Regions from separate parts of the Allohahella marinimesophila genome, predicted to be linked through region 3. Evidence: predicted binding sites of a transcription regulator. Region 3 holds the regulator's gene; each other region holds the start of a gene.
What was found. Region 3 encodes sigma-54, which starts transcription at its own class of promoters, with help from an activator protein. Its sites were predicted from a motif close to TGGCACNNNNNTTGCTNT; they were not measured.
Positions count from the first base shown of each region.

Region 1: the regulator sigma-54 is predicted to act here: its motif matches at 5,557-5,574, upstream of flgB (flagellar basal body rod protein FlgB).
Region 2: the regulator sigma-54 is predicted to act here: its motif matches at 3,243-3,260, upstream of ABD735_RS01625 (PEP-CTERM sorting domain-containing protein).
Region 4: the regulator sigma-54 is predicted to act here: its motif matches at 2,300-2,317, upstream of ABD735_RS19100 (PEP-CTERM sorting domain-containing protein).

Region 1 covers NZ_BAABBO010000005.1:31,570-38,896, reverse strand. The annotation lists gene ABD735_RS05430 (hypothetical protein) at 1-85, opposite strand, end outside; gene ABD735_RS05425 (ABC transporter ATP-binding protein) at 190-1,158, shown strand; gene ABD735_RS05420 (ABC transporter permease) at 1,183-1,971, shown strand; gene ABD735_RS05415 (NADPH-dependent 7-cyano-7-deazaguanine reductase QueF) at 1,968-2,903, shown strand; gene ABD735_RS05410 (adenylate/guanylate cyclase domain-containing protein) at 2,907-4,262, opposite strand; gene ABD735_RS05405 (Mpo1-like protein) at 4,338-4,661, opposite strand; gene ABD735_RS05400 (nitroreductase family protein) at 4,808-5,428, shown strand; gene flgB (flagellar basal body rod protein FlgB) at 5,617-6,018, shown strand; gene flgC (flagellar basal body rod protein FlgC) at 6,045-6,530, shown strand; gene ABD735_RS05385 (flagellar hook assembly protein FlgD) at 6,588-7,259, shown strand.
Region 2 covers NZ_BAABBO010000001.1:354,930-362,256, reverse strand. The annotation lists gene ABD735_RS01640 (substrate-binding periplasmic protein) at 1-219, shown strand, start outside; gene ABD735_RS01635 (2-hydroxyacid dehydrogenase) at 216-1,163, shown strand; gene ABD735_RS01630 (acyl-CoA dehydrogenase) at 1,176-2,351, shown strand; gene ABD735_RS01625 (PEP-CTERM sorting domain-containing protein) at 2,421-3,128, opposite strand; gene ABD735_RS01620 (MalY/PatB family protein) at 3,440-4,624, opposite strand; gene ABD735_RS01615 (APC family permease) at 4,637-5,995, opposite strand; gene ABD735_RS01610 (four-helix bundle copper-binding protein) at 6,061-6,393, opposite strand; gene ABD735_RS01605 (copper-binding protein) at 6,539-6,997, opposite strand; gene ABD735_RS01600 (cupredoxin domain-containing protein) at 7,024-7,327, opposite strand, start outside.
Region 3 covers NZ_BAABBO010000016.1:54,027-61,353, forward strand. The annotation lists gene ABD735_RS16350 (DUF3301 domain-containing protein) at 1-24, shown strand, start outside; gene mgtE (magnesium transporter) at 33-1,418, opposite strand; gene ABD735_RS16360 (HPr family phosphocarrier protein) at 1,480-1,749, opposite strand; gene rapZ (RNase adapter RapZ) at 1,837-2,697, opposite strand; gene ptsN (PTS IIA-like nitrogen regulatory protein PtsN) at 2,707-3,180, opposite strand; gene hpf (ribosome hibernation-promoting factor, HPF/YfiA family) at 3,213-3,521, opposite strand; gene ABD735_RS16380 (RNA polymerase factor sigma-54) at 3,561-5,093, opposite strand; gene lptB (LPS export ABC transporter ATP-binding protein) at 5,188-5,913, opposite strand; gene lptA (lipopolysaccharide transport periplasmic protein LptA) at 5,928-6,509, opposite strand; gene lptC (LPS export ABC transporter periplasmic protein LptC) at 6,502-7,107, opposite strand; gene ABD735_RS16400 (KdsC family phosphatase) at 7,138-7,327, opposite strand, start outside.
Region 4 covers NZ_BAABBO010000022.1:35,552-42,878, forward strand. The annotation lists gene ABD735_RS19090 (hypothetical protein) at 1-146, opposite strand, end outside; gene ABD735_RS19095 (PEP-CTERM sorting domain-containing protein) at 416-1,123, opposite strand; gene ABD735_RS19100 (PEP-CTERM sorting domain-containing protein) at 1,522-2,226, opposite strand; gene ABD735_RS19105 (glycosyltransferase) at 2,593-3,687, opposite strand; gene ABD735_RS19110 (polysaccharide deacetylase family protein) at 3,692-4,774, opposite strand; gene ABD735_RS19115 (FemAB family XrtA/PEP-CTERM system-associated protein) at 4,792-6,213, opposite strand; gene ABD735_RS19120 (XrtA system polysaccharide deacetylase) at 6,219-7,085, opposite strand; gene ABD735_RS19125 (porin family protein) at 7,088-7,327, opposite strand, start outside.

The DNA.
Region 1 (7,327 bases), on a different contig from region 3:
CTGCATAGGGTCTGGCAGAGGACCACAGGAATTGGGGAAGAGCGATGACACCTGCACCGGAACGTGCTTTAAAAATAGCCTGCATTCAGAAAGGTCACTTGTCTGAGTTGGAAAAGGCCCCATTATAGGCTGGGGATCGCGCAGGTATAGTGACGCAGATTACATCTTCAGGACACAGTGACATGAGCCATGATTGACGAAAGACATTCGCAAACGCAGCATAAGGGCTCGACGCTCGAACCGAGTGCGCTGTCGATTCGCGGATTGACCAAAGTCTACAACAACGGTTTCCGCGCGCTCGAGCATATCAATCTCGAAGTGCGGCAGGGTGATTTCTTCGGTCTACTCGGACCCAACGGTGCAGGCAAGTCCACCACGCTCGGCATCGTGTCGAGCCTTGTGAACAAGAGTGAGGGCGAGGTGCGCATATTTGGGCATGACATCGCTACCGACCTTGAGCAGGCCAAACGCTACCTCGGTGTCGTGCCGCAGGAGTTCAATTTCAACATGTTCGAGAAAGTCGAGGATGTGCTCATCACCCAGGCGGGCTATTACGGCATTCCGGCGAACGAGGCGCGTGATGCGGTTGAGTACTATCTCAAGGCCCTGGGGCTCTGGGACAAGCGACGAGAGCAGTCACGCATGCTGTCGGGCGGAATGAAGCGCCGTCTGATGATTGCCAGGGCCCTGGTGCACGATCCCATGCTGCTGATACTGGACGAGCCAACCGCCGGTGTGGATATCGAGCTTCGTCGCTCCATGTGGACTTTTCTGACCAAGGTCAATGACGATGGCAAGACCATCATTCTGACGACGCATTATCTGGAGGAAGCGGAAGCGCTGTGCCGCAATATTGCCATCATCGACAAGGGTCGAATTTTGCAGAACGCGAGCAAGCACGAGCTGCTTGGCCAGTTGACGCAAACGACCTTCGTTCTCGATGTCGCCACAGCCGTGGATGAGCTGCCAGCGCTACCAGCCTACCCATTACGACTGACCGGCGATGGTAATATCGAAGCCGACGTCAATCGTGATCAGGACCTGAACGAGCTGTTCACACAGCTGACGAAAGCAGGCATCCATGTCCGCAGCATGCGCACCAAGACCAACCGACTGGAGGAACTGTTCGTTCGTCTGGTCAATGAAGGCAAGCAATAATGGAACAGACAGTGGATCAGCCCAATGCGTAATCTTGGCCAGGAACTCGGCAGCTATCGGGTGGCCTTCACCACCATCGTCGTCAAGGAAATTCGCCGCTTCACGCGGATCTGGGCGCAGACGCTCTTACCGCCCGGTATCACAATGTCGCTGTATTTCGTTATCTTCGGCAACCTTATCGGGCCACGGATCGGCGACATGGACGGCTATGACTACATGACCTTCATCGTGCCGGGTCTGATCATGATGTCGGTCATCACCAATTCATATTCGAATGTGGTCTCTTCTTTTTTCAGCATGAAGTTCCAGCACAGCATCGAGGAGTTGCTCGTATCGCCAGTGCCGAACTACGTCATCCTGCTTGGCTTCGTGGTCGGCGGCGCGGTCAGAGGCCTGCTGGTCGGTATCATCGTGACCATGTTGTCGATGTTTTTCACCGATCTGCAGGTGCACAATTTCTTCATCGTGATTTCGGTGGTGATACTCACCGCCATCCTGTTCTCGCTCGGTGGCTTCATCAATGCCGTATTCGCGCGCAGCTTCGATGATATCTCCATCGTGCCCACATTCGTACTGACGCCACTGACCTATCTTGGCGGCGTATTCTACTCCATCTCCATGCTGCCGGAGTTCTGGCAGAACGTGTCGATGGCAAATCCCATACTCTACATGGTGAATGCTTTCCGCTATGGACTGCTGGGCACCAGCGATATCAATGTCTGGGCGGCTTACGCCATGATCCTGCTGTTTATCGTCGTGCTCTTCACCTATTCGCTGTCGCTGCTCAACCGCGGCGTGGGTATTCGGCAATGAGCAACGACAGCAAGCCATCACACGGCTCGTTATTGGGCCGGGATACCGCCTATCCGGATAGCTACGCCCCGAGCCTGCTGGAGGCCTTGCCTCGACGGCGGCCGGGGAATGCTGCTGCCTTTGGGGAGGATATCTGGAACCAGTACGAGCTGTCATGGCTCGACGGAGCCGGCTATCCCTGCGTAGGCGCACTGGAATGCCGTTTGCCCTGCAGCAGCCCGAGCCTGATCGAATCCAAGTCGATGAAGCTGTATTTCAATTCACTGAACCAGACGCGCTTTGCTTCACCTGAATCCATGTTGGAACGGGTGAAGCGGGATTTATCCGCGTGTGCGGGTGCTGAGTGGCAGCTGGTGCTGAAACATCCACTGCCCTTGCTGCAGACCTCGAGCCTGGCTCAGACCAGCGATGCGCATGGCACCGCCGACGCCATTCTGGACGTCGGTGACCAGCTTTGGGTGGATGGGAGGCTGGTCGATAAGCTCATCCACGCTTCGTCTTCAGCCGGCCCACAGTTGCCGGCAGCAGGAGCTGAGCGGTCGGTGTTGCTCAGGTTGGCGGACGATACAGTCTCAGCACCGGCCGTTGAGGATGTGCTGGTCTCTCATCTGCTGAAGACGAACTGTCCGGTCACGGGTCAGCCGGACTGGGCAAGCGTGTTGGTCTGGACGGGGCCGGCGGGCGCGGGCCTGGACTCAGGTCGACGGATTGATCCTCAATCGCTGCTCGATTATCTGGTGAGTTACCGACAACATTCCGGCTTTCATGAGCAATGTGTAGAGGAGGTCTTTGCAGATCTGACAGCGCTATTGGGCGAAGATCGCGGGCTTCTGGTGTATGCGCGCTACACCCGCCGCGGTGGTATCGATATCAATCCCTGGCGTAGCAACGTACCCGCTCGCGTGGCGAACACGAGGCTGCTGCGGCAATAAGAATCAGGTGACGTCGCGGAGCTTCTCGAGCGCCTTCTCGAGCGATTGCTGTATGCGTTGACGGTCTTCTTCACCGATCTTGCTCGAGTCCATATACATGGCAAAACCCTCGGCTTCCTGCTCCAGAAAGCTCTGATTCCGCCCCATGTCGCGTCTGAAGTCGACTACGGAATAGATGGGCACTGGCTTGTTGAAGCCCTTGACCACGATCTCGCCCTTGTCACGACAGAGAATCATGTCCTTGATGAGCGAGAAGGTTTCAAAGCCAACCAGAATCTCACCGGGCTCGGCCAGTGACTCGAGGCGACTGGCCAGATTCACTTCCTTGCCTATGATCGTGTAGTCCATGCGGTTCTCCGACCCGAAGTTGCCAACGGTACAGAAGCCGGTACTTACGCCCATTCTGACTTCAAGCGGCGCACGCACGCCAGTACTCCGCCATTTCTGCCGCAGTACCTTCATGCGTTTACGCATTTCTATGGCCATCGATACACAGGCCAGGCTGTCTTCCTTAGAACCGCGGCTGGTGGGGTCACCGAAGAAGATCATGATGCTGTCGCCGACGAACTTGTCGATCGTGCCACCGAACTTCAGCGCGATCTGCGCCATTTCGTTGAAGTAGGTATTGAGCAGGTCCGTCAGGCTTTCGGCCTGGATCTCTTCCGAGAGCTCGGTAAAACCCTTGATGTCGGAAAAGAAGACCGTGAGCTTCTTGCGCTGTGTTTCAAGCTTCACATCGCGTTCGCCAGTAAAGATCGATTGCCACACCTGCGGCGAAAGGTATTTCGCCAGCTTGTGAGACAGGGCGATCGACTGCTCGCGCTGCATCTGGATTTCAGTTTTCGCCAGCATCAGCGCCCGGGATTGCAGGTGAATATAGTGTGCCGATACGCAGATGAAGAGCGCCGCCAGCAGAATGCAGGCGAGGGTCAGCAGTGGCGGCGTCATCGGTGCCAGCGACAGTCCCATCGTGAGCGAAGAAACGGTCAGCCCCGCAAGCAGGGCCAGGTTGCCGACGAAGAAGGCCGTGAGTCCGCCGACGATGATCAGGCTGAAATAGAGCATGATCAGGATCGCGAGCGAGGGCGTGACACTGAATTGCAGAAGATTGAGAATGAAACCGGTCACGAGGCAATCGAAATACAGGACCCGCTGCCGGATTTGCAGATTGCCGTGAACCTGCCAGTAGCGCATGCCGAAGTACAGCAGGTGCGGCCATAGCATGGCTACTGGCACCAGCCAGACGAGACGTTTGTCGAAATGTTCGAGCACAATGCCGGTGACGATAATACCGACGAACAGCATGTAACCGAGGATACGTGCGCTATAGTCCGGCATCGGTGGCGAAACGTTAGCCATCGAGCCTGGGAGCTTCCGCGGCGGAACTGTCTGTCCGCTACGGCCTTTCTTGAGTACAGCCATTTGATTCATGCGTCAGATATGAACCTTGTTCAGCAGAATGTCACGATACATGGCGAAATCCGCGAGCAGGCTGTACAGCGGGTATTTGAATGTGGCAGGGCGGTTATGTTCGAAAAAGAAGTGACCTATCCATGCCGGCAGGTAGCCGAGTATCGGCAGCATCAGCAGGAGCTTGTATTTGGCAGTAAATATCGCGACCAGCAGCGTGGCGATGACCAGTGAAGTGCCTATGAAGTGGAGTCTGCGACACTGTATATTGCTGTGCTCCTTGAGATAGTAAGGATAAAACTCGCTGAACGATGCGAAAGTCCTGGTCTGCTTCGGCTCCGTAGTCATCGTTGCCTCCTTCTGCTAAAGAAACTGTCTGGGTCCGATGGGACGCGAGTTGCTGCTCAGGCATAAGCACCCATTGCAATCTGCCTGACGCTGTGCAGACTAACAGGTTTGCCAATTGTTGGCATTTCCTTTTTCGGATGCTCCAGATGACTGACGACGCCACTGAATTTTCTACCGCTGCCGACGCTGGAAGGCGCATTGTCGCTGATTTTTTCCAGACCAGGCAGTCTGAGCCCAGACTCTGTGAACCCGCGCCTAGCGAAGCCGAACTGAAGGCCATGCTGCCCGCCGTGTGTCGCAGTCCTGACCATGGCAATTTGAAGCCTTACCGTTTTATCGTGCTGGCCGGCGAGGCCCAGAAGCAGCTTGGCACACTTTTTCTGCAAGCTGAACTGCAGGACGCTGGCGAAGCTGGCCTGAAGGAGGGGAAGCAGGCCAAGATTCTGGATAAACCGCTCAGGGCCCCGATGATTATCGTGGGCGTCGTGCGCCTGGATGAACAGCATAAGGTCCCGGTCATCGAACAGTGGATGGCAGCGGGCTGTGCGGTGCAGACCTACTCGCTGATGCTGGAAAACAGTGGCTATGGCGTGATGTGGCGAAGTGGGAGCTTTGCCTATCACGATGTCGTGCGAAAGGGCCTGGGCCTGGCCGACAACGAGCAGATCTGCGCTTTCCTCTACTGCGGCACCATCGAACAGCCAAAGCAGCATCGCCCCGATACGCCTTCAGCGGAAATGCTTATCAGCTTTCCCCGCCAACTCTGACCCCGCTTCGACCCCGGCTGCCGTTGCCGCCTCCAGGCGGTAGCGGCTTGCCGCAGTAGCACCCCGCCTGCTCGCTTTATTGACGTCAATTTTTGCTAAACATCTGAATATAAAGTCATGTTGATCTCTGGCACCGCTTTTGCTTTGTACTGTGAAAACGACTGACACGTTCAGCACAGGACAAACACATGACGATATCAATGAGCAATGCACTGGGTAATCACGAGCAAGGTCTCCTGATGCGCTCGCGCAGGGCAGAGATCCTCTCCAACAACCTGGCGAATGCGGACACACCGAATTTCAAAGCCAAGGATCTCGACTTCAAGGCTGCCATGCAGGCGGCAAGCAGTGGCCAGTCCGGCGGTCAGGTCAAGCTCGACAAGACCCATGAAGGTCATATGCAAATATCAGGCTCGGGGGCTGCAGATATCAAGTATCGCGTACCTTCGCAGCCATCTATCGATGGCAACACGGTAGATAGTCAGGTGGAGATTGCCGAGTTTTCATCGAATGCGGTGGAGTTCCAGGCCTCATTCCAGTTTCTGAACTCGAAATTCAAGGGTCTGACTTCTGCCATTCGTGGCGAGTAAGCAGCGGTAGATAGAGGGTAGGCGCCATGTCATTACAGAACATCTTCAACGTTGCCGGCTCAGGCATGTCGGCACAGTCGATTCGACTCAACACGGTGTCCAGCAATATAGCGAATGCCGAAGCAGCGAGTTCGAGTGAGGGCGAGACCTACCGGGCGCGTAAGCCGATCTTCTCGGCGATGGCGCAGGAGCAGATGCGCATGCAGGGCAGCCTGGGCGTGAACAACGCTGGTGGTGGCGCGTACATGTCAGGCTTCGAGAACCAGGCGGAGCAGTCAGCGAGCCAGGGCGTTGCTGTCAAAGGCATCGTCGAAAGCCAGGCACCGCTGCAGCCACGCTACGAGCCGAACCATCCTTCGGCTGACGAGAATGGATATGTGTTTTACCCGAACGTGAACGTGGTGGAAGAGATGGCTGACATGATCTCTGCCTCACGCAGCTTCCAGATGAACGTGGAAGTGATGAACACCGCCAAGACAATGATTCAGCAAGTGCTCACGCTTGGCCAGTAAAGCCCGGTTTGATGACCAACAGACAACGAATATGACAGGTTCAAAGAGGCCACTGGCATGACCGACATCGGCTCGATAGGTAAATCAGCGCTGGAACAATATGCGCCGAAGCAGGAAGAGATCAAGCATAAGAACGAGCTGGGCAAGAACGAGTTTCTTAATCTCATGATTGCGCAGCTGAATAACCAGAGCCCACTGGAGCCACAGGACAACACGGCTTTCGTGGCGCAGTTGGCGCAGTTCAGTTCGCTTGAAGGCATCACCGAGCTGAATAACTCGGTTGGCGATATTGCCGGTGAGTTCCGCAGCGCCCAGGCCTTGCAGGCATCGGCAATGGTTGGCCGCAGTGTGCTTGTGCCGGTCGGGAGCGGCACCCTGCCACTGGGCGGCACTATTTCTGGTGTTGCAGATGTGCCTGAGGGTTCGGGCAAGCTCACCATGAAGGTGTATACCCAGTCCGGTGCGCTTGTCAGTCAGAGTGATCTCGGGCAGAACCAGGTTGGCGAGGTGAAGTTCACCTGGGACGGCAAGAACAGCAATGGTGAACCCATGCCTGCCGGCTCCTACCGCGTAGAGGTGGAAGGATATTTTGACGGTAAACCTGAACAGGTCAAGAGCTTCCTCGGCGCTAACGTCGACAGCGTATCAATCGCGGCAGATGGTGGTGTGAAGCTGAATCTGGCGGGGCAGGGCAGCATTGCCATGTCCGAAGTCAGACAGATTTTCTAGAAGCGTCTAGCAATAAAGAATTCGATTTTAGCCGCTCTGTATGACCGGGCGGCTGAGTAACAAGCCCA
Region 2 (7,327 bases), on a different contig from region 3:
GAAAATGCCGGGCTTTACGAAGGCGACCGCATAGAAGAGACACTCTCGATCAGTCATGAAGAGGGCTATATCGGTTTGACTAATCGTAAGGAGCTCTATCCGTTCATGGATGAGTTCATTTCACGATTCAATCAGGTGATAGAAGACATGAAAACTGATGGGACCATTACCCGTATCATCCAACCCCTCAAGAATGACACGGCGAAAGAACAGCCATGAGCGAAGGTAGAATCAACATTGTATTGGCCGTTGGTGATCCAAGACCCGAGCGCTGGACAGAGCCGCTGAAATCGCTGATTCCCGACGCAAGCATCGAGGTCTTTACCGATGAGACGCCATCACCAGCTGGCGCTGACTACGCCATCGTATGGAAGCCGCCGGCAGCGCTATTCGATCAGCACACCAGCCTGAAGGCGATTTTCTGTATTGGTGCGGGCGTAGATTCGCTTCTGGCGGTGCCTACCCTCCCTGCCAATGTGCCTGTTATTCGACTGGAAAACGCAGGCATGGCGGTGCAGATGGCGGAATATGTCGCGCATCAGATCATCGATATCACCCGAAATATGGGCTTGTACCGCGAGCAGCAGGGTCGTAACACGTGGAAAGCCCACCGCCCGATCGAACGTGCGGCCTGGCCCGTGGGCGTCATGGGCCTGGGTGAGATTGGCGGACGTGTCGCGAGTGTTCTTGCCCAGCTCGACTATCCCGTCAATGGCTGGTCGCGCTCGATGCACGCACTTGACAGGGTCAAGTGCTTTGCCGGTCAGGCGGATTTCAACGCCTTCCTGAGCGCCAGCCGGATTCTGGTGAATACCTTGCCATTGACCAGTGACACCGCGGGCATCATCAATGCCCAGACAATCAACCAGCTGATGCCAGAGGCCATGATCATCAACGTTGGTCGAGGGGGGCATCTGGTCGAAAATGATCTCCTGAAAGCGCTGGCCGAGCGACGTGTCATTCGCGCGACACTCGATGTATTTGAAGAGGAGCCGCTGCCTGCCGAGCACCCTTTCTGGCGCGACCCTCATGTCACGATCACGCCTCACGTAGCAGCCACCACGCTTCGCGATGAGACGATCGAGCAAATAGCAGGCAAGATTCTTGCGCTCGAGGCCGGGCAAACCGTTACCGGCATCGTAGACCGTCAACACAGCTACTGAAGCGGAGTATCCATGGCCACCGCACGTTGGGACGATCTGCTGCTGTTCAATGAGCAGCTCGATGAGACCGAACGCCAGGTGCAGCAGAGTATACGGGCTTTTTGTGATGCAAAACTGCGGCCCACCGTCCTGCTGGCCAACAGGCACGAACAATTCGACCCTGGCCTGTTCACGGCAATGGGTGAACTCGGCATGCTCGGAGCCACGCTACCAGAGCGGTACGGCGGCCCCGGTCTCAGCCATGTCTGTTATGGCCTGATCGCCAGGGAGGTCGAGCGTGTCGACTCTGCTTATCGCTCGGCCCTCAGCGTGCAATCCTCGCTAGTGATCTTCCCCATTTTCGCTTATGCCACCGAGCCGTTGAAGCGGCGTTTACTGCCTGCCCTGGTCACCGGCCAGAAGATTGGCTGCTTCGGCCTTACCGAGCCGGACCACGGCTCTGATCCGGGACAGATGGCTAGCCGCGCGGTCAAGGTCGACGGCGGATACCTGCTGAGCGGATCGAAGACCTGGATCACCAACGCCCCTATCGCGAACGTGTTTGTAGTCTGGGCAAAGCTGGACGGGCAGATTACGGGCTTTGTCATCGAGCGAAACGATGATGGCGTCAAGGGCCTCACAACGCCCAGGATAGAGGGTAAATTCTCTCTGCGCGCTTCGGAAACTGGCTCGATCTTCATGGATGGCGTTTTTGTACCTGACGAAAACCGTCTCGATGTCACAGGCCTGAAAGGCCCCCTGAGCTGTCTGACCAAGGCTCGCTACGGCATCTGCTGGGGCGTCCTCGGGGCTGCTGAGTACTGCTGGCACGCTGCCAGAGCTTACACTTTGGAACGCCAGCAATTCGGTAGGCCGCTTGCAGCCACTCAGCTGATCCAGAAAAAGCTGGTGGACATGCAGACCGAGATTTCATTGGGTCTTCAGGCGGTGCTGCAGCTGGGGCGCATGATGGATGCAGGCAAAGCTTCCCCTGAGGCGGTCTCAATGCTGAAAAGGAATAATTGCGGCAAGGCGCTCGATATTGCACGCACTGCAAGGGATATGCACGGCGGCAACGGTATCTCCGACGAATATCATGTCATCCGCCATGTCATGAATCTCGAAGCGGTGAATACCTATGAAGGCACGCATGATGTGCATGCACTCATCCTCGGCAAACTTCAGACAGGGCTGCAAGCCTTCAACTAGATCTCGTCAGAACGAAAAAAGCCCCTCGAAAGGGGCTTCCATCAGAGCAGATGCTCCTCAGTATTCAGCTTACTTGCTACGACGTGACAGTCTCAGTGCAGCAACACCCAGTGCCAGAAGGCCCAGTGTAGCTGGTGCTGGAACGTCCAGGCCGGTATCTGGACGCAGATCCAGGTCGAAGTTCAGGTCCCAGTGGTTGCCACCAGTGAACATTGGCGTGCCGTTGGCAGAGAACATGTCCAGCCAGGTCGAGCCACCGAAAGCATCTGTCTTGTCGTTCGCACCAGTACCGATCTGGAACACAGGCATTGTGCCGATGTTATTAGGCGCGCCAACCAACTGTGCAAAGTAGGTCGTGGTGTTGACAGTGATGGAACTATCAGCACTCAGACCGGTGTAGAACGTCCAGTCAGCCGTGTTGGCAGAACCACCAGTCTTGACCGGGGCATACGTGTCGGTAAAACCAGTGAAAGTCATGTCGAACGAAGCGTTGATACCGTACAGATTGATCGCAGAACCAGTCAGCTTGGCTGTGCCGTCGTCAAACGTAGTCAGTGTTGCACCGTCCTGAATGCTGTAGAAGTGCGCACAACCAGAGTTTGATCCACGCAGCAGTGTGCTGGTATACAAACCGTAGGCTGGGTTACCACATGAAGATGAGGACTGAGCCTGATTCTTCACGTCGTAGACGCTGATCACCGCAGCAGAAGCTGGCAAAGCGAAAGCAGCTGCAAGAGCGGTCAGAGCAAAACTTTTGATAGTCATTGAAGTAGTCATTTAATTAATTCCTGCGCAACTGGTGTAAGACTCAAGGGAAGCCTGCATGCCATTCTTTGGCACCTGCAGCTACGACGTTTAGGTATTACTGATCTATTCGTTCGTGAGTAATACATAGCAACCGCCGTGCCATAATTGCAGCACATTGATTTTGCTCAGCATTTGATCAGCCTCATCATTCATACTGTAAGTATATGTATAAGAAATTGACAAAACTTAACACTCGCTCACGAGTTGAAACGGGCCTTCCAGCACCGTCCTCAGCAGGGGGCTGCTGGAATCGCTGTATGGTTTCCCGACTGTCCTGCTGATCAGCCGTTACGGTGAAGCGCCTGCTGTAGTAACAGCAATGCTTCTTTCAGGACAGACCTCTGGGTACCGATATTCATACGCATGAAGCCACTGCCATTCTTGCCGAAGGTAATGCCCGGGTTCATACCAATGCTGGCCTCGTTCACGAAGAAATGTTTCAAATCGCGGTCATCCCAATTTCTCGATTGGCACAGAGACCTGCAGTCCAGCCACAGCAGATAGGTCCCTTCGGAAGGCATCACCCTGATGTCTGGCACATGGTTCTGAAGAAAACTGATCACGAACTGGCGGTTACCGTCTACATATTTCATCATTTCGTCGAGCCAGGCTTCACCGCCAGCGTACGCGGCCTCACAGGCAGTCAGACTGAATGGATTTCCCATTTCAATATGCAGCGAGGCAAACACCTTCCCGAGGGCCTTACGCTGATCTCCATCGCTCACCACCAGCGCCGACAGGCCGAGACCGGGCACATTGAAGCTTTTACTGGGTGCCAAGGTGGTAATGACCCGATCCGGACGATCCGTCAGCAGGGCCAGCGGAGTATGCGCGTGCCCCTCGAACACAAGATCGCAATGGATCTCGTCTGCTACCACGATCATGTCATACGCATCGGCAATTGCGAGCAGACGGCTGAGCTCGTCACGCCGCCAGACCCGACCGACCGGGTTGTGTGGAGAACAAAGAATCAACAGTCGTGCGCCGTCTTGCGCGCAGCGCTCAAGGTGGTCGAAGTCCATCTCGTAATGCTGATCAACGAGGCGCAGTGGGTTCTCGACCAGGCGTCGACCTGTATGCGCTGCGATATTGAAAAACGGCGCATAGACGGGTGTCTGGATCACAATGGCGTCGTCGGGCTGGGTCAGCGCGAGGACAGCGGCATGTATCGATGGCACCACGCCGGGAGCCAGCATGATCGAAGCACGCTCGATGGGAAACTGGTGACGACGGGCAAACCAGTTGATCATGGCTTGATAGAGACTATCGGGGGCTAGTGAGTAGCCATAGTTGGGATGTTTCGCTCGCTTCAGCAAGGCCTCGCTAATCGCCGGCGGAACAGCGAAGTCGGTATCAGCCACCCAGAGCGGAATGATGTCTTCAACACCAAATACGGCCTTTCTAGCGTCAAACTTGACCGAATTTGTACCTGCTCGGGCTATCGGCTCATCAAAATCAAAGTGCAAGATCAGTTCTCCTCATTTATTCTCCTCCCAGTCGGCGGGACTCACATAATTCCGATCTTCGCCTTCCGAATTGCCATGAAAGCGCAGGAAGAGCCGCTCGAGTACGAAGATGGCGACGACGCCGCCGGCGGCCCAGTAGAGCACATAGATATCGCGCTCCCACTTGAGCCATATGAATGCGCAGAGCACGACTAGGTCGAGAACCATGGCCGATATCATTACCCACCCCTTCGCGTTGATGTCGCGGCGCAGATAACGAAACACACCCCAATGCACGGCAATATCCATAATGAGGTAAAAAATTGCGCCGAGGGATGCAATTCTGCTCAGATCGAAGAATACCGTGAGTAGTGCGGCTATGACACAGATGTACACCAGCATATGGGTCTGGATATGGCCACTCATACCCAGGTGACGGTGCGGAATCATCTCCATTTTCGTCAGCATGGCCATCATCCGGGAGACTGCAAAAATACTCGCCAGAATGCCTGAGGCTGTCGCAACGATCGCGACGCCGACGGTGAACCAGACGCCGTATTCGCCAAAGGCGGGGCGCGAGGCCTCAGCGAGCGCGTAATCCCTGGTCTGCACGATTTCCGGAATGGACAAGGTTGAGCCTACCGCCCATCCCACCAGCAGATAAACCACCAGGCAGATCGTCAGGGAAATGATAATCGCCCTGCCCACATTCTTTTCTGGATTGCTGAGTTCACTGCCACTATTTGTGATGGTGGTAAAACCCTTGTATGCCAGTATCCCCAGCGCTACAGCTGCTACAAAACCGAGCATGCCGACGGCTGGTTCATCGCTACTGCCAATACTACTGGCGGGTTCGAAGGAAAATCCGGCCATATAGAGAGTGGCTGCAGCAAATATGAGAATGCCGCCGACTTTGACCGCCGCAGCCACCATTGAAATTCGACTGATGAGCTTGTTCGTGGCGACGTTTACTGCGAAAGCTGCAGCGATGAGCAGCACGCCGAGAATCGGCACCCAGATTGAATCCTTGCTGCCACCGAAAGCCTGCATGGTATAGGTACCGAAGGTTCGGGCCACCAGGCTTTCATTGATGATCATGGAGAACACCATGAGTAGCGCGCAGGCGCCGGTCATGACACTACGACCATAGGCCTTGTTGAGAAACATTCCGATGCCGCCCGCCGACGGATAGGCATTGGCCATCTTGACGTAACTGTAGGCACTGAAGCCGCTCACGATGGCTGCCACCAGAAAAGCCAAGGGGAACAGTGGGCCGGCCATTTCGGCCACCTGCCCTGTCAGTGCAAAGATGCCAGCACCGATCATGACGCCGGTGCCCATGGCTATTGCGCCGGGCAGCGACAGGCTCCCGGATTTATAAGGGTCACTCATGCGGGATCCCCTGCGCTGAAAAATGAAAAGAAACGGGCCAGCGAGCACCCGTCTTTAACGAAAAATCATGCGGCCATCTTGCGACATTCCTGGGCGCATCGCTTGCAGGCTTCCGCGCACTTCTGGCAGTGTTCGGCGTCATGATGCTCACACTCGGCTGCGCAGGCTTCACAGATCTCCGCGCAGACTCGGGCGAGATGGCCTACATGTTCACTTCCCCTGGACATGGCCGCGGCTGTAGTCGCACAGATGGCTGCGCAATCGATATCACTTGCGATGCACTTTGCCATCATCTTGACATCGTCTTCCTGAAGACAGGCAGACGCACAATGGTTGCAGGCTTGGAAGCAGTCGAGGCAGGCCTTGATACAGTCTTTATATTTGTCAGTGTGGGACATAATACTTTCCTTGAACAGGTTCAGTACATGGTCGGTCGCGCACTTTTACGACCGACCGGCTGCAGGGAAGCCAGGTGCCGACCGACGCTTCCCTTCGGGTGGTACGGCCAGAGCGCTAGAGAGGATTGGCGAAGCGCCCCATTGACTAAGAGTCTGGCTGTATCTCGGTGATGGTCATCTTGCCCTGCCTGTCGACTACCCGAAATTTGATCTTTTCGCCTGCTTCGAGTCCATCGAGATTCACACCCTCGTCAGTCTGAAACACCATGGACATCGGTGGCATGCCCAGATTCTTGATGGGACCGTGCTTGATCGTGAGGGTGCGGGCATCAGTATCAATATTACGGAGCACGCCGCTGCTCATAGGCCCACCGTCATGTTTCATACCTTTCTTGGCACCCATCTGGCCCTGCATGCCTTTCATGTTCTTGTGCATGTCGTCCATGTTTTTATGCATATCATCGTTCATCCCCTCATGCATTTCACCTGACATGCCACCCGACATACCGGAGTGCTTGCCTTCATCTTTCACGGTGTCTGCAATAGCGGCTGTCGATGCAATGGCCAGCGTAGCGGCGAGTGCGTAGCTTATGATTGTCTGCATTGTTCTGATCCTCATCGATGGTTTGATTATTTGTCTGAGACTTCTACGGCGATGGTGCCAACCATGCCTGACTGGTAATGACCAGCAATCAGACAGGCGAAATCGAAATGGCCGGATTTGTTGAAGGTCCAGTTCACTTCGCCGGTTTCGCCGGGCGGTACGTGAACCATGTAGGGCTCGCTATGTTCCATGCCAGGAAACTTGACCATCAGCGCCGCATGTTCGGCTAGGGTTTCTTCGGTACCGAGCACGAACTCATGCATCATCTCGCCCTCGTTCCTGATTTTGAAAGTGACCGTCTCACCTTCTCTTACAGACAGTTTTTCCGGC
Region 3 (7,327 bases):
ATGGATGCCCACCGCGTCAGCTGAAGAGTCGTTCAGAAACCGTAGACGATGGTCGCCAAACCCAGGAAGGACAGGAAGCCCACCACGTCGGTGATGGTCGTGAGAATGACACCACCAGCCAGGGCAGGGTCAATCTTCATTGACTGCAGCACCATTGGCAGGATCGTGCCTGCCAGTCCTGCCACTGCCATGTTGATAATGAGTGCTGCGCCGATCACTGCACCTAGCTGTAGATCCTCGAACCAGACGATGGCCGCAGTGGCGACTACCAGGGCCCAGATACAGCCGTTGAACAGCCCCACCAGAAACTCCCTGTTCGTTAGCCAGCTGATATTACCTCGACTCACCTTGCCCGTGGCCATGCCGCGGATGACCAGGGTCAGGGCTTGTGAACCAGCGATGCCGCCCATGCTCGCAACGATCGGCATCAGCACGGCGAGGGCAACGACCTTATCGATCGTGCCTTCAAACATGCCGATCACTGCTGAGGCTAGAAAGGCAGTAATCAGGTTGATACCTAGCCAGACCGCACGACTCTTGGCCGTTTTGAAAAACGGCGCCAGCATATCCTCATCTTCGTCGAGACCCGCCCGGCTGAGGATTTCGTGGTTGGCCCGTTCGCGGATGACGTCGACCACGTCATCAATAGTAATTCGACCGAGCAAGCGTCCGCTGTCGGCTACGACCGGAGCGGAAATCAGATCCTGACGCTCAAACAGATTCGCGACATCATTTTCCGACATCGTTGGCGGTATCTGGTCCACATCCGTCTGCATGATTTCTCTCACTGTGGCGTTCAGGTTTGAGACCAGCAGCGTGGATATCGGCAGGACGCCAACGAATTGATCCCGCCTGTTCACGACGAGAAGATTATCCGTAGAGGCAGGGATGGCCTTGTGCTTGCGGAGATAGCGCAGAACTACTTCGACACTGATATCCGGCCGCACCGTGATCATGTCAGTGGTCATCAGACCGCCAGCAGAGTCCTCGGGGAAGGCGAGTACTTCCTCGATACGGACCCGGTCCTGGGTGTCCATCGATTCCAGGACTTCTGCAATCAGGGCTTCTGGCAGCTGCTGCAGCAGATCGGCGAAGTCGTCGGTTTCAAAATCTTCGGCGATTGAGAGGACAGCCTCGGCATCCATGTCCCGAAGGAACTCGGAGCGGATATCGTCACTCAGGTAGGAGAGGACTTCACCTTCGAGATCGTCGTCCAGCAGTTCCCAGAGAATCAGACGCTGCTTGGGCGGAGACGATTCGAGGAGGTGGGCAATGTCGCCCGGGGCAAGACCATTGTTGAGCGTGTAGGTCGCCTGATGCAGGGAGCCACTGTCCAGCCCTTCAACGATCGAGCGGAATCTCGCCTTGGTCACACTGCGCGACGAATGATCTTCGTACTGTTCGCTTGCGTTCTGCACGTTCGCCTTGCACCGGTTGAATCATGAAGCTGACTGGCCAGAACCTAAACCGATCGCAAAGCTATTCGCCCTCTCCAAAGTAATCTTCGATGAGGGCTACTATTTCAGCCATGGCCTCAGTTTCATCTTCGCCTTCTATACAGAGCTCGAGCGTCGTACCTTTGCTGGCGGCGAGCATCATGACAGCCATTATGCTTTTGCCATCAACCCACTGTTCGCCTTTTCCGACTCGCACCGAGCTGGTATGGCGATTCGCAGTGGCGACGAATTTTGCTGCCGCACGTGCATGTAAGCCAAGTTTATTGATTATGGTAACAGTTCTGGTCAGCATCTGTGCTCACAAGAGTAGTTAAGCTGCTAGCTTATGCAATTGGGGATTTACGCAAATTGTACAAAGGAGGACTGTACCCGGCCTTGGTTACCCAGCCAGTTCCTTGTGCCGTATCTGCACGTTGTCGTAGAAATCTCTGAACTCACGGCCAAGTTGCTCGCACAGGTAGACAGATCGGTGCTGCCCACCGGTACAGCCGATGCTGATGGTCAGATAGGTTCGATTGCTTTTCTTGAATTCCGGCAACCAGCGCTGCAGAAAACGGGATATGTCCTCCTTCATCTGCTGCACTTCAGGTGCATTGTCCAGAAATTCGATGACCGGATCCTCAGTGCCCCGAAACCGCCGCAGTGCCGGATCCCAATACGGGTTCGGCAAGCAGCGAACATCGAAGACGTAGTCACTGTCTGATGGCACGCCATGCTTGTAGCCAAAGCTCTGGAACAGCAGGGCAAGCTCCTGCGTGCTATGGCCGCTGACTCGGAGTTTGACCTGATCCCTGAGCTGGTAGATAGACAGGTTGCTGGTATTGATATACAGGCTAGCCATGGTACTGATCGGATCGAGCAGCTGGGTTTCGTGGCTGATAGCCTCCTTGAGCGAAATCGTTCTGGTGCTGAGCGGATGCTTCCGGCGGGTGGCGTTAAAGCGCTGCAGGAGCGTTTCGTCATCAGCATCCAGAAAGATGACTTCGCATTCGACCTGTTTTGACTTCAGGTCAGCAAACATCTCGGGAAAACTGGCAAAATCCTTATTCAGGTTCCGGGCATCGATACTGACGGCGATATTCTGCGCCGGCTTGTTTTCTTCGCTCAGTGCCTCCTCCACGAGAGGCTTGAGAAGCCCCACCGGCAAATTATCGATGCAGTAAAAACTCAGGTCTTCCAGTACGTGCAAGGCTGTACTCTTGCCCGAGCCGGAGCGCCCGCTAACGATAATCAGTTTCAAGGAGTCACCTCAGTCTTGCGAATCGGCTTGCGTGCCCTCTCGAGTAATGAGCTCGAAAAGCTGTGTACTGTTATCGGCGGCTCGGACTTCTTCACAGAAAGCCTCGTCGTTGAACTTCTGCGCAAGTTGACCGAGAAGATCCAGATGCTCTGAAGTGGCTTCCTGAGGGACCACCAGCACGAACAGCAGGTCGACGGGTTCATTATCTATCGCATCGAATTCTACCGGTGTGCCGAGCGTGATGAATGCGCCGATGACGCGGTCACAGTTCTCGAGCCGACAGTGTGGAATCGCAATACCCTTGCCAATGCCTGTACTGCCCAGGCGTTCCCTATTGTTGAGATTGGCCAACAGGGCAGTTTCGTTCAGAAACGAGTAATGCCCTGCAACCAGGTGAGCAATGTATTCGAGGACTTTTTTCTTGCTGGAGGCACTCACCCGATGCTGGGTGAGTGCCGGAGCCAGGATTTCCGAAAGTTTCATAATATACGTGGGTCTTTGTGGCTGGCCGACCGCTATCTGGCGTTAACGCCGTGATTCCGCTCCACCTGTTTTTCCTTCTGCTTGAGGACCTGTCTGTCGAGCTTGTCTGCCAACTGGTCGATAGCAGAATACATATCAAGGTCCTCAGCGTTCGCATGGACGTCGCTACCGCTCATGTGCAGCGTAGCCTCCGCCATCTGGCGCTGTTTTTCAACTGCGAGTGTCACCTGTACATTACTAATCGAGTCGACGTGGCGCTGAAGCTTATCGAATTTGGCTTCAACATGGCTTTTGAGCGCATCGGTCAAATCGATATTTTGTCCGGTAATGTTCAACTGCATACACTGTGCCTCTATAGGTAGGTCAGAATTCGCAAACGCTCAGATGAGCCGTTTGCGTTCATTTGAGGGAGGAATAGACATGGCCTCCCGGTACTTCGCAATTGTTCTGCGTGCAACATTGATGCCCTGATCTGCAAGAATAGACGCAATCTTGCTATCGCTCAGCGGCTTCTTCAGTGATTCGGCAGCCACCAACTTCTTGATGATGGCTCTGATGGCCGTCGACGAACACTCGCCACCACTTTCGGTGCCGACGTGACTCGAGAAAAAGTACTTTAATTCAAAAACACCCCGAGGCGTGTGCATGTATTTCTGCGTGGTGACGCGGGAAATGGTCGACTCATGCATCTCGACCGCTTCAGCGATATCGTGCAGCACCAGTGGCTTCATCGCTTCCTCACCATAGTCGAGAAAGCCCTGCTGATGCTCTACGATCCGGGTCGCGACCTTCAGCAGCGTCTCGTTCCGGCTCTGCAGGCTCTTCAGAAACCACTTGGCTTCCTGAAGTTGATCCTTGAGGTAGGTATTGTCGGCGCTGGAATCAGCGCGCTTTACCATGCCGGCATAGGTCGAGTTTACCCGAATTCGCGGAGCAATTTCGGGATTGAGTTCCACAGTCCAGCGATCTTTCAGTTTCTTGACGATCACATCTGGCACCACATACTCAGTGTCGGTGGTCTGCACACCTTCGCCAGGCCGCGGGTTGAGCGACTGGATAAGGCGCATGACATCCTTGAGGTCACTCTCCTTGATACGACTGCGACGCATCAGCTGGGCATAATCACGCGAACCCAGCAGGTTGATGTAATGACTGATCACCAGCTTGGCCTGATTCAACCAGGGCGTCGATGGCGGCAACTGCAGAAGCTGGATCAGCAGGCACTCCTGCAGATCCCTCGCAGCGACACCGGGCGGATCGAACTGCTGTATGCGTTTGAGCACTGCCTGGACTTCGTCGAGCTCGATAACTTCACTGTCGTCCAGTTCGAGCTCTTCCCGATCAGCCATGCGCTGCTGCATGTCGACCAGGCCTTCGTGGATTTCGGCTAGCGTCTGGGTCAGGTAGCCGTCATCGTTGACCGCGTCGACGATCGAGTGCGCAATCAGACGATCAGTATCGCTCATGGGGCAGAGGTTGAGCTGCCAGAGCAGGTGGTCCTGCAGACTTTCGGTGCGCGAGTTACGGCTCTCGAAATCATAATCGTCGTCGCCACCCGATCCTGAACCAGAGCTGCTGCTCGTGCCGCTCTGGTAAACGTCTTCCCAAGCGGTATCGACCGGCAAGTCATCGGGAATGGTGTCCAGCGAATCCTGCCGCTCGGTTGCTTCCCTGGTTTCGCTGGCGTCGCTACGAATTTCGGAGTCGCGTTCAGCGCTTTTATCCGATTCAAGCCGTTCCGGGCCACGATCGTGATCGTCTTCCTCCAGTTCCAGCATTGGGTTGGAGTCCAGCGCTTGCTGAATCTCCTGTTGAAGGTCAAGTGTGGACAGCTGCAGGAGTTTGATGGCCTGTTGCAACTGAGGGGTCATCGTCAGATGCTGACCCATCTTGAGCTGGAGGGAGGTCTTCATCACCATTAGATCAGGTGCCTTCTGACAACTTGGCCGCTAACGACTGTCGTTATGAATTCCGGCCGTGGGCTGGATGTCTGCAGAGTACTTATTCTCATAATTTGAATCGGTCCCCCAAATAGACGTCTCTCACTGTCTGGTTCGCCAGAATACTGTCGGGCGTGCCACTGGCGATGATGTAGCCGTCACTGACGATATAGGCTCTCTCACAGATATCCAGTGTCTCCCGAACGTTATGATCGGTGATGAGTACGCCGATACTACGTTTCTGAAGATGCTGTACGATCTGCTTGATATCATTGACTGAAATCGGATCGACCCCGGCAAACGGCTCATCGAGCAGAATGAAATCCGGTTCGGTGGCCAGGGCCCTGGCAATCTCGACCCTGCGGCGCTCACCACCTGACAGGCTCATCCCGAGACTGTCACGAATATGGGTAATATGGAACTCCCTGAGTAGCTCCTCACATTTTGCGCGTTGCTGCTTTGCATCCAGATCGCCCCGCGTCTGCAGTATCGCGAGGATATTATGTTCTACGCTCAGCTTGCGAAATACTGACGCCTCCTGGGGCAGGTATCCGATGCCCCGTCTGGCGCGACCATGCATCGACAGACTGGTAATGTCCTGGTTGTCGATGCTGACAATGCCGCTATCGCTCGCTACCAGCCCGACGACCATGTAAAAGCAGGTGGTTTTTCCTGCGCCATTCGGGCCCAGTAATCCGACGATCTCGCCCGAAAAGACCTCGAGTGATACATCTTTTACCACCGGGCGCTTCTTGTAAGCCTTGGACAGGTTGTCTGCTGCGAGTCTCTTCATATGCCGCCGCTCGCCTAATTCTGACCGGCGGATTCTGGCGTCTCACCTTCGTCATCAGGCGTCTCGGGAAAATAAACCATCTCGACCCGCTGCTTCTTGTCCTTGTCATCAGAGGACCTGGCATTCACCACCTGACTGACCGTATCGTACAGAATCTCTTCCCCCTGAAAAATGCTCGAATCCTGTTCTAGCCTGGCACTACCGCGAAGCGCCACCTGATTCTGGTCACGGCGGTAATCGATTCGCTTGGCGTAGGCATTGGTTTCTGTATCTTCCTCAGCATTGTATTGCTTCAGGTGGGCAGGGGTGCCTACGGCGTCCAGTCTGCTGATACCCCGGCCGCCAGTCGTATAGACCGTGATGCGGCTGGCTTCGATGAGCGACCGGCCCTGGCTGATCACAACGTCGCCATTGTAAGTCGCCACGCCTTTGAGCTCATCAAGCTCGGCGGAGTCGGCCTGTATTCTGATGGGCTCTCGGCTCTGCAGTGTCATGTCGAAGGCTGCGGCGCTGCCGCTTACCATAATGAAAGCCAGGGTCAGGCCAAAGCGAAGCCTGACTTTTGCAGCCGAGGACGGGCGCATGAGTTCACTCATATGCCGGTCTTGCCTGATAGATCGCGCGTACATCCTGCTTCAATTCTACTGCCCTTTGCTGCATATCAAGTTCCATGCCAGTGCCTTGAATCCTATCAGAACCGGAGATCACCTCAACAGCATTATTTGTTTCCACATGCTCGTCGCCCATGGTGTACACCAGGCCGGACGTGAGTACACGGATAGGCTGGTTCTCTAGCGTGCTGCCGAGAATTTCCACGTTCTGGTCCAGTGTCAGTACTGAATAGCGGGCATCATAGGTGCCCTTGTCGGCGCTCATGTGCCAGAAATTCCGCTCGCCAGCCTCTTCGTGGATGTCGAGCCGGGGCAGTGATAAAACGCCGATATCAGTATCGACAAACTGCTCGGCTCTGACGCTTTCGAGCCTGCTTTCGAGCATGCCGGCGAGGTTATAGGTTCTATAGCTCGCCTGTAGTATGAAAGCGTCCGGCTCTGCGTCATCAGCCAGACGAACGACTTCGACGTCTTCATCATTGAAGGCCTGATACCAGAAGGCCGCGGTGAGCACGATGAGCACCACTGCCAATACCAGCCGTTTTGACCGCACCGCGTTTCCGGCCATCTCCTGTAAGGTCATTCGAAGGCCCTCCGGCATTCAATGCTGCGTTTATGGCAGCAGATAGCTTTGTTGCACCGAGTCGAGAAGGCCCATACGTTCGAGGATAAGGTCGCAGACTTCACGTACGGCGCCGTTGCCGCCATGAGCCGTCGTGACATAGTCGGCATGTTCTCGCACGAATGCATGGGCGTTGGCCACTGCTACGCCAAAGCCACAGGCCTGAATGGCGCTGAGGTCG
Region 4 (7,327 bases), on a different contig from region 3:
GACAAGCCATGGCTCACACCACCGCAATTCTTGCTGGCGGTATCGCTGACGTCATAGCCACTGATCACGGTGGCTGACACCGACATGGTCGACAGCGTCATTGCCAGGACAGATAAGGCGAAACGTGGGGAGACTACAGCTTTCATGAACTACAACCCTATAAGCAGACGTTCTGGGGAATTTTGTGCAACGTTTCGTTTGGTAACAATAGTTAATACTACTGCTTAGCACGAGTCGGGCCATATTTCGTAGGTATATGTTTTATATAGATTAATCATTGATATGCGGTAAGTGACGAGCATGTTTCGGCATGCCACCTGTATGCTTTCTGGACAGACTCAGAGGGCAGCCTGGGAATTTAGGACACACAACAAAAAGCCTCCCGAAGGAGGCTTTTGCAGAACCGCTTTGAGGCTTACGCCTGCTTGCGACGTGACAGTCTCAGTGCCGCAACGCCAAGTGCCAGCAGACCGAGGGTCGCAGGCGCTGGTACGTCAACACCTGGGCCTGGCTCATCAGGGATGAGGTCAGGGTTGCTTGCCAGGTCGAAGTTGATATCCCAGTGAGCATCGCCAAACAGTGCTTCACCTTCAGCGCTGTACATGTCGAGCCATACAGAACCACCGAAATCTTCAGTCTTGTCGTTTGCACCAGTGCCGTACTGGAACACAGGCATGGTGCCAATGTTGTCAGGAGCGCCGACCAGCTGTGCGAAGTAATCTACGCCGTCAACAGTGATCTTGCTGTCTGCTGTCAGGCCAGTGTAGAAGTTCCAGTCTGAAGTATCTTCTGATCCACCAGTCTTGACTGGTGAGTAGCTGTCAGTAAAGCCAGTGAAGGTCAGGTCGAAGATAGCGCCAACGCCATTTGGGTTGGTAGCAGAACCAGTGAAGGTCGCTGTGCCATCGTCTGATCGAAGGAAAGTTGTACCAGTCTGGATTGAGTAGTGATACTCACCAGTGGCATTCAGAGAGTTGGTCCACAGACCAAAGCTGTTGCCTTCAGCGCTGACGGCTGCATCGCTGACGTCAAAGCCTTCGATGACAGCTGCTGAAGCAGGAACGGCTACTGCGAGAGCCAGTGCTGAGAACGCGAACGATTGCGCAAATTTTGATTTAAGCATGAGAAACCCCTGTAAGGTTGTAGTTGGTCCGTGAGTTGTCATCCTGATGTTACAGGTACAACGTTTCACAAAAACATTCCGTGTATTGCAGTCAGTTAAGATACAGGAAATGTGCCAACTTTGTAAGCCTTTGTTTCATTAAATATTTTTGGCCATCCTACGTAATTTTACGCACACTTTCAGGGGGTAGCTTTTACAAAAGGCTACAGTGGGCGACGCCAAAGTTACAATGGCTGGCCGAATGGATTATCTCTTTGGTAACACAGCGGGATGGGTACGTGAGGCGCGTTTGAAAAGATGAAAAAAAGATCAAAAAAAAGCCCTTCCGAAGAAGGGCTTTTTCACTCTGCTAACGTTTAAGGCAATCGAAACGACCGGTCAACGTTAGAGAAAAGAGCTTACTTGCTGCGACGTGACAGACGCAGAGCAGCAACACCAAGTGCCAGCAGGCCAAGTGTAGCAGGCGCAGGAACGTCAACATCTACATCAGGAACCAGATCTGGGTTCTCGGTCAGGTCGAAGTTGATATCCCAGTGGTTGCCAGCAGTGAACAGCGCAGTGCCGTCAGCAGCGTACATGTCCATCCAGACTGAGCCACCGAAGTCGCCAGTCTTGTCGTTTGCGCCAGTGCCGTACTGGAATACAGGCATTGAACCAACGTTGGTTGGTGCACCAACCAGCTGTGCGAAGTAATCAACGCCGCCGACAGTGATTTTGCTGTCTGCAGTCAGACCAGTGTAGAAGTTCCAGTCAGCCTGCTTTGCAGTGCCGCCAGTCTTCACTACTGAGTAGTCTTCCTGAAAGCCAGTGAAGGTCAGGTCGAAGATGGCTGAAGTGCCCAGTGGGTTAGAAGCTGAACCAGTGAAAGTGGCAGTGCCGTCGTCTGAACGAAGGAAAGTAGTGCCAGCTTCGATAGCGAAGTACTTAGAGCACTTGCTTGGGGTCAGGCTGTTGGTCCAAAGACCGTACTGAGCGCCGCCGCCACAAGAAACGTTTGCAGCATTTGATACGTCGAAGCCCTGGATAACGGCTGCTGATGCTGGAAGAGAAACCGCCAGTGCGATTGCTGACAGAGAAAAACCTTTAACTGCTGAAGAGAACATAATGACTCCTGATGAATTCTTTTAGATCGTCTGTAACGCTAAGTAATCTAAATTACTGTTCGTTACCATAATGTAAGCACTTGTCGTGCCAATATTGTATGCGCATGATTTTAAAGCAGTTATTGGAAGGAGTCGCTCGACTTCGCCTAGCGACCTGTATAGAAGATTGACACACGGTTACAGAAGCGCCGATTCCGTATCAAAAAGATACAAATCGTCTGCCTTCGTTCAGCAGGACAACGGTACAGCGCAGTTTGTCATTTCTTGAAGGGTAGAAATATCATGGACTTGGCAGGAGAAGGAGGCGGTCTGAAAATGATTCTGGCAGGGCCAATGGCCTAGGGCTTTTCCATAAGTCGGCTTACTTTACACTTGCCTGCGGTAGAGTTCAGCGTAGCGGCGAGCCATGACTGTAGCGTCGTATCGCTCGGCAAGAAGCGCAAGCCCATGTTTCGCAAGGGCCTGGCGAAGAGAGGCGTCAACTATCAGTTTTTCCAAAGCGCCCGCCAGTGCTCGCGGATCGCCAGCGGGCACGAGCAAACCCGTCTCGCCGTCGCTCAGAACTTGCGGAATACCGCCTACCGCCGACGCCACCACGGGTCGCTGTGCCGCCAGACTTTCCAGAATAGATAAGGGTAGCCCTTCACTCAGTGACGGCATGGCGAAGATATCGCAAGCCCACAGCAACTCTCTGGCATCATCCCTGAACCCAAGCAGGGAACATTGCCCGGTCAGGCCGAGCGAATCGATCTTCGACTGCAAACTCTGTTCTTCCTTCCCCCGTCCAGCAATGAATACCTTGATCTTGGCACCACCACGGCTGAGGCGCACTGCGGCGTCGATCAGATGAGTGTGCCCTTTCACTGGATAAAGGTTTCCGACAGCGAGAATCATGCACTCATCGTCGGCGACGCCCAGTTCGCTGCGATAGCGCTCGCGCACTGCAGGGTCCGGTGTATAGCTTAGGACTTCTATGCCGTTTTCGATCACTACGACACGAGATTCAGGGATACCGGCATCTGTGGCGAGAAAGCTCTTGATGTCGTGGGACACGGCCACCAGCGTGCTGAGCCTTGCGGTCAGGCGCATGAAGAAGCGCCTGACTGTCTTTTCCGTGTAGTAGTTTTTGCCATGTACGGTGGCAATATGCGGAATACCGAGGGACTTCGCCACGAGCGCGAGGTGCATGTTCATGGCAAATTCGTTGGAATGAACAACTTGTATATTGTGCAGACGTAGCAGCTGCCGAACCTGCAGCATCCACTGCGGGCTCAGGCTCCTGGGCAGCGGGATCAGGTCATAGTCGATACCGAGGCGTTCGAGTTGCTTGGTCAGCCAGCCGGGCTTGATGACCAGCACCCGACATTGGTGACCTTCGGCCTTCTGGCTCTGGACCAGGCGCAACATGAAGTTCTCTGCCCCACCCGGCCCCGAGGTTTCGATAGCATGAAGTATGTTCATTTGATCATGCTCCCGAAGCGCTTGCGCCTCGATAGAGTTTCGCCAGAAACGATTCGGGCGTATTGCTCGCATCTTCATGCAGCCCAATGCGCTTGAGCGCGAACAGCGAGTCGCCCGCCTGATTAATGCCATTTCCTGTCGTGACAGCAGCCGCGAAACGCTGCTCAACCGCCTCTCTGGCATGCTTGCTCACGTCACCGTTTGGATAACAGAATAGCGATGGCACGGCGCCGAGATGAGACTGGATGGCGTCGATGCAGCCATCCAGTTCCGCATCGACAGCGGCGGGATCAGCTGCTTCGTTGAGCCTGAGATGGTTCACGGTATGGGCGCCCACGTCGAAGGTAGGTGCCATGGTTTTTACCTGGTGCCAATCCAGCATCTCTGCGCCCTGCTCCAGGGTCAGCTCACTGTCCTGTGTCAGGTGCTCGAACGATTCATCGAGAAACCTGTAGATCTGCGCATCGGTAAACTGTTTGCTGGCAGCGATCACCTCGGCTGCGTATTCCTTGTTGGCGTACCGGGTACTATCGGGTTTGACGCCGGTTGAGGCAATGAACTCTTCGAGTCCGATTTTTGCACGGCTGTCTGGTCCAAGCGCTGCAGCCAGTTTCAACAGCCTGTTCAGCTGCTCGGGCCAGAACGTTCGGCCAGTACCAATGAACCCGGTCGCCAGGAATATGGTCGCCGTGGCGCCATGCTCGCGGAGAACGGGCATTGCGAATTCATAATTATCCAGCCAGCCGTCATCGAAGGTAATGGCGCAGCACAAGCGATTATCGCCAGTCTCCCCACCCTCAAGCACACGCCCTTCACGCCTTGCCTTCACCCACTGCCCCAGGTCTACAAAGCGAACCAGCGGCTGCAGGGTTTTCAACTGCATACTGAGCGTTTCTGGCGTGACGTACATACCGGGCTCTTCGAAGGCCAGACGTTCATCCTGCTCGGGCAGAACACGGTGATACATCAGAATCAGCAGAGGCTGAGTGTTTGCATCGCCTTTCGTTTCCCCACCCATCCGGGTCAACAGGCGGCGAGCTGCCTTGGCCTGATAGGTGTCCCGGATGTTCTTCAGTAAAGCCTTCATGAATCAGTCACTACCACTCAAGGAATGTATTTAACGATAGCCGGACCCAGACGATTTGCGAGCCACAATGGGAGGCGCTGCCACATCGCCACGAGCAATTTGAACTTCGGGTTATTGTTGTTCACCGCTGGCAGCTCATCTGCCTGGAACAACGCGTAATGCCAATAGAGCTGAACTGGCATGGCGCCCCACTGTTTCTTGAAGCGATAGGTGCCAGCATCCTTGCTCGAGCGCCCGAAATCAAACAGGTCGAAACCGGTGTCAGCTGCGTGACTCAGTATTTCCCAGTACATCACCATGTTCATGTTCTGTGAATTGAAGGCCTGGCGGGTAGAAGCCCAGGGGATTTCCAACAGCTTCACGGCACCGGTGGACTGCTCGACCAGGAAACCACAAGAGGCTGGCTGCCCCTTGCTGTAGATGACAATGAGCTTTGCACTGCTACCAAAGTTCTTCAGTATGCCTGCGAAGAAAGCCTTGCCATACACAGGTGTGCCGAGATCGCGCATGTTTTCGCTGAACACCCGGTAGAAGTCATCGAGCAGTTCCGCGCCGCCGATGCGCGACTGATAGTCGTTCTGCTGTCCTTTGCGGATCTGTGAGCGCACCTTCGAACTGAAGCCTTTCCAAAGGGTTTTGCTATCTGCAGGCAGCGGCAGCCACATGTTGACCTTGTCGGTCCGCTCCGGCCAACCAGTAGGTTGCTTATGGTAACCGCGCACCTCGAGGTGGCTCGCGCCACTGGCGCGGGCAAAATCGGCAGCGGCCTTCAGCACATGTTTTTCAGCATGCTTGTCCACGGACAGCGCGCCGCCATAGTTCACCAGCGGAATCGAGGTCCATATATCGCCGAACAAACGGCTCTTTTGACGAATCATGGGTAATGCAGACTGCAACTGCCTGTCAGCATCAGCTTCGAAGTAGCAGCTGACATAAGCGACCTGATGCCCCATGGTCTCTGCGACGGTTCTCAGCCACATCGACTCGTGGTAGAGGGTCGCTCTCGGATGCTGTCGCACGAAATCGTCCCAGCCTGGCGGGGAAACTTCGCTGACTTCACATGCGTAAGCGGCAGCCGGCTGTGCTGATTCAGCAGACTCTGAAGCGGCTGTATAGACAGGTGGGATCAGCGCTTGCAGGCGCTCTGCGTCAGAGGGCTCTCGCTTCGCTTTGGCAGGCGACTCGGCAGCGACGGTGCCTGTGCCTGGGCCACCCTTGCCTGTCGCTGCAGCGTTCCCGGCTGAATCGGGCTGTTCCGAGTCTGAAGACTCTGGAGTAGCCCTGGCCTCTAGCTCGGCGATCGACGCCTGAACCGCTTTTTTCTGGGCTATGAGCTCATCAGCTGTATCAAGGCCCTTCTTCTTCGCCTCCCCTATCAGGCGGCTAAGTTTTTTCGACTCGTCGGTGAGCGCCTGAATCTGTTCGGTAAGATCTGTCACAGGCTTTATCTGCCGCTCCTGGTCTCGACTGGCAGTAACTGCTTGTGTCTGAGTACATCGCCAACAGTGGCAAACTGGAAGTCGTCAGTGAGTCGTCGAAGACGGTCCATGCACTTGTCCAGATTGTTGTAGTGACGGAAGGTTGAAAATGCACTCGCCTTTACCCTGGGCTGATCAGTGTCTATCTCCCACGGATGCAGGTAAAAGATGAAGGGCTCCTTCTGGCGGTTGATGGACCCAAGGCCCCAGCGCGAAAACCAGTAGGGGAACAACCTGAAGTACCCACCACCCGCGATAGGTATGGTGCGCCCGAGCAATTTGGCGGTAGACAGCGGAAACTCGACGATCTCTCCACCGTTGTCGGTCTTGAGACGATAAGGCAGCTCGGGCGTACCTGGCATGCCGTAGCGGTCATGATTGACGGGGAAAATACTCGAGTCCCAGACGAAGCCGAGCTCTACCAGAATATCGAGCGCCCAGCGACTCTGTGCAGTAATGCTGTAGGACGCTGCGCGATAGCCATCGACAGGGGCCTGAATCAGCTGTTCGAGAAGATCTTTCGAGCGCTTGGTCTCGTCACGAAAGATTTCAGGGGTCTGGTTGTAGACGAGCTGATGGCTGAAACCATGAGAGGCGACTTCGTGGCCTGCCGTGGCAATGCGCTTCACGAGATCAGGATAGCGCTCAGCCACCCAGCCCAGCACGAAAAAGGTACTCTTGATCCTTTTCTCGTCGAACAGGGCGAGCAGCGCGTCGGTATTGGCTTCTACGCGGCATTCGTGCGCATCCCACTCGTCGACCTTGATAGACTCGGCAAGCGCGGCGACGTGGAAGTAGTCTTCCACGTCAATCGTCATGGCATTGACTATCATGCCTAGAGCCTGAACCAGGTCACGCCGAAGCTGAAATAGACCTCTTCGATGCCGTTCAGTCCGAAACTTGGTGTGCCCTGGGCGTCGGTGACGATAATCTCGTCCTCACGCTCGGTATAACCGATGGCGTATTCAAGCCGGATATTCTTCAGGGGACGATGCTCCACACTCGCTTCGAGATAATAGGTCACGACTTCACGGAAGCTGTTGCTGAATTCTTCCTGGTCACGGCGGAAGCTGAG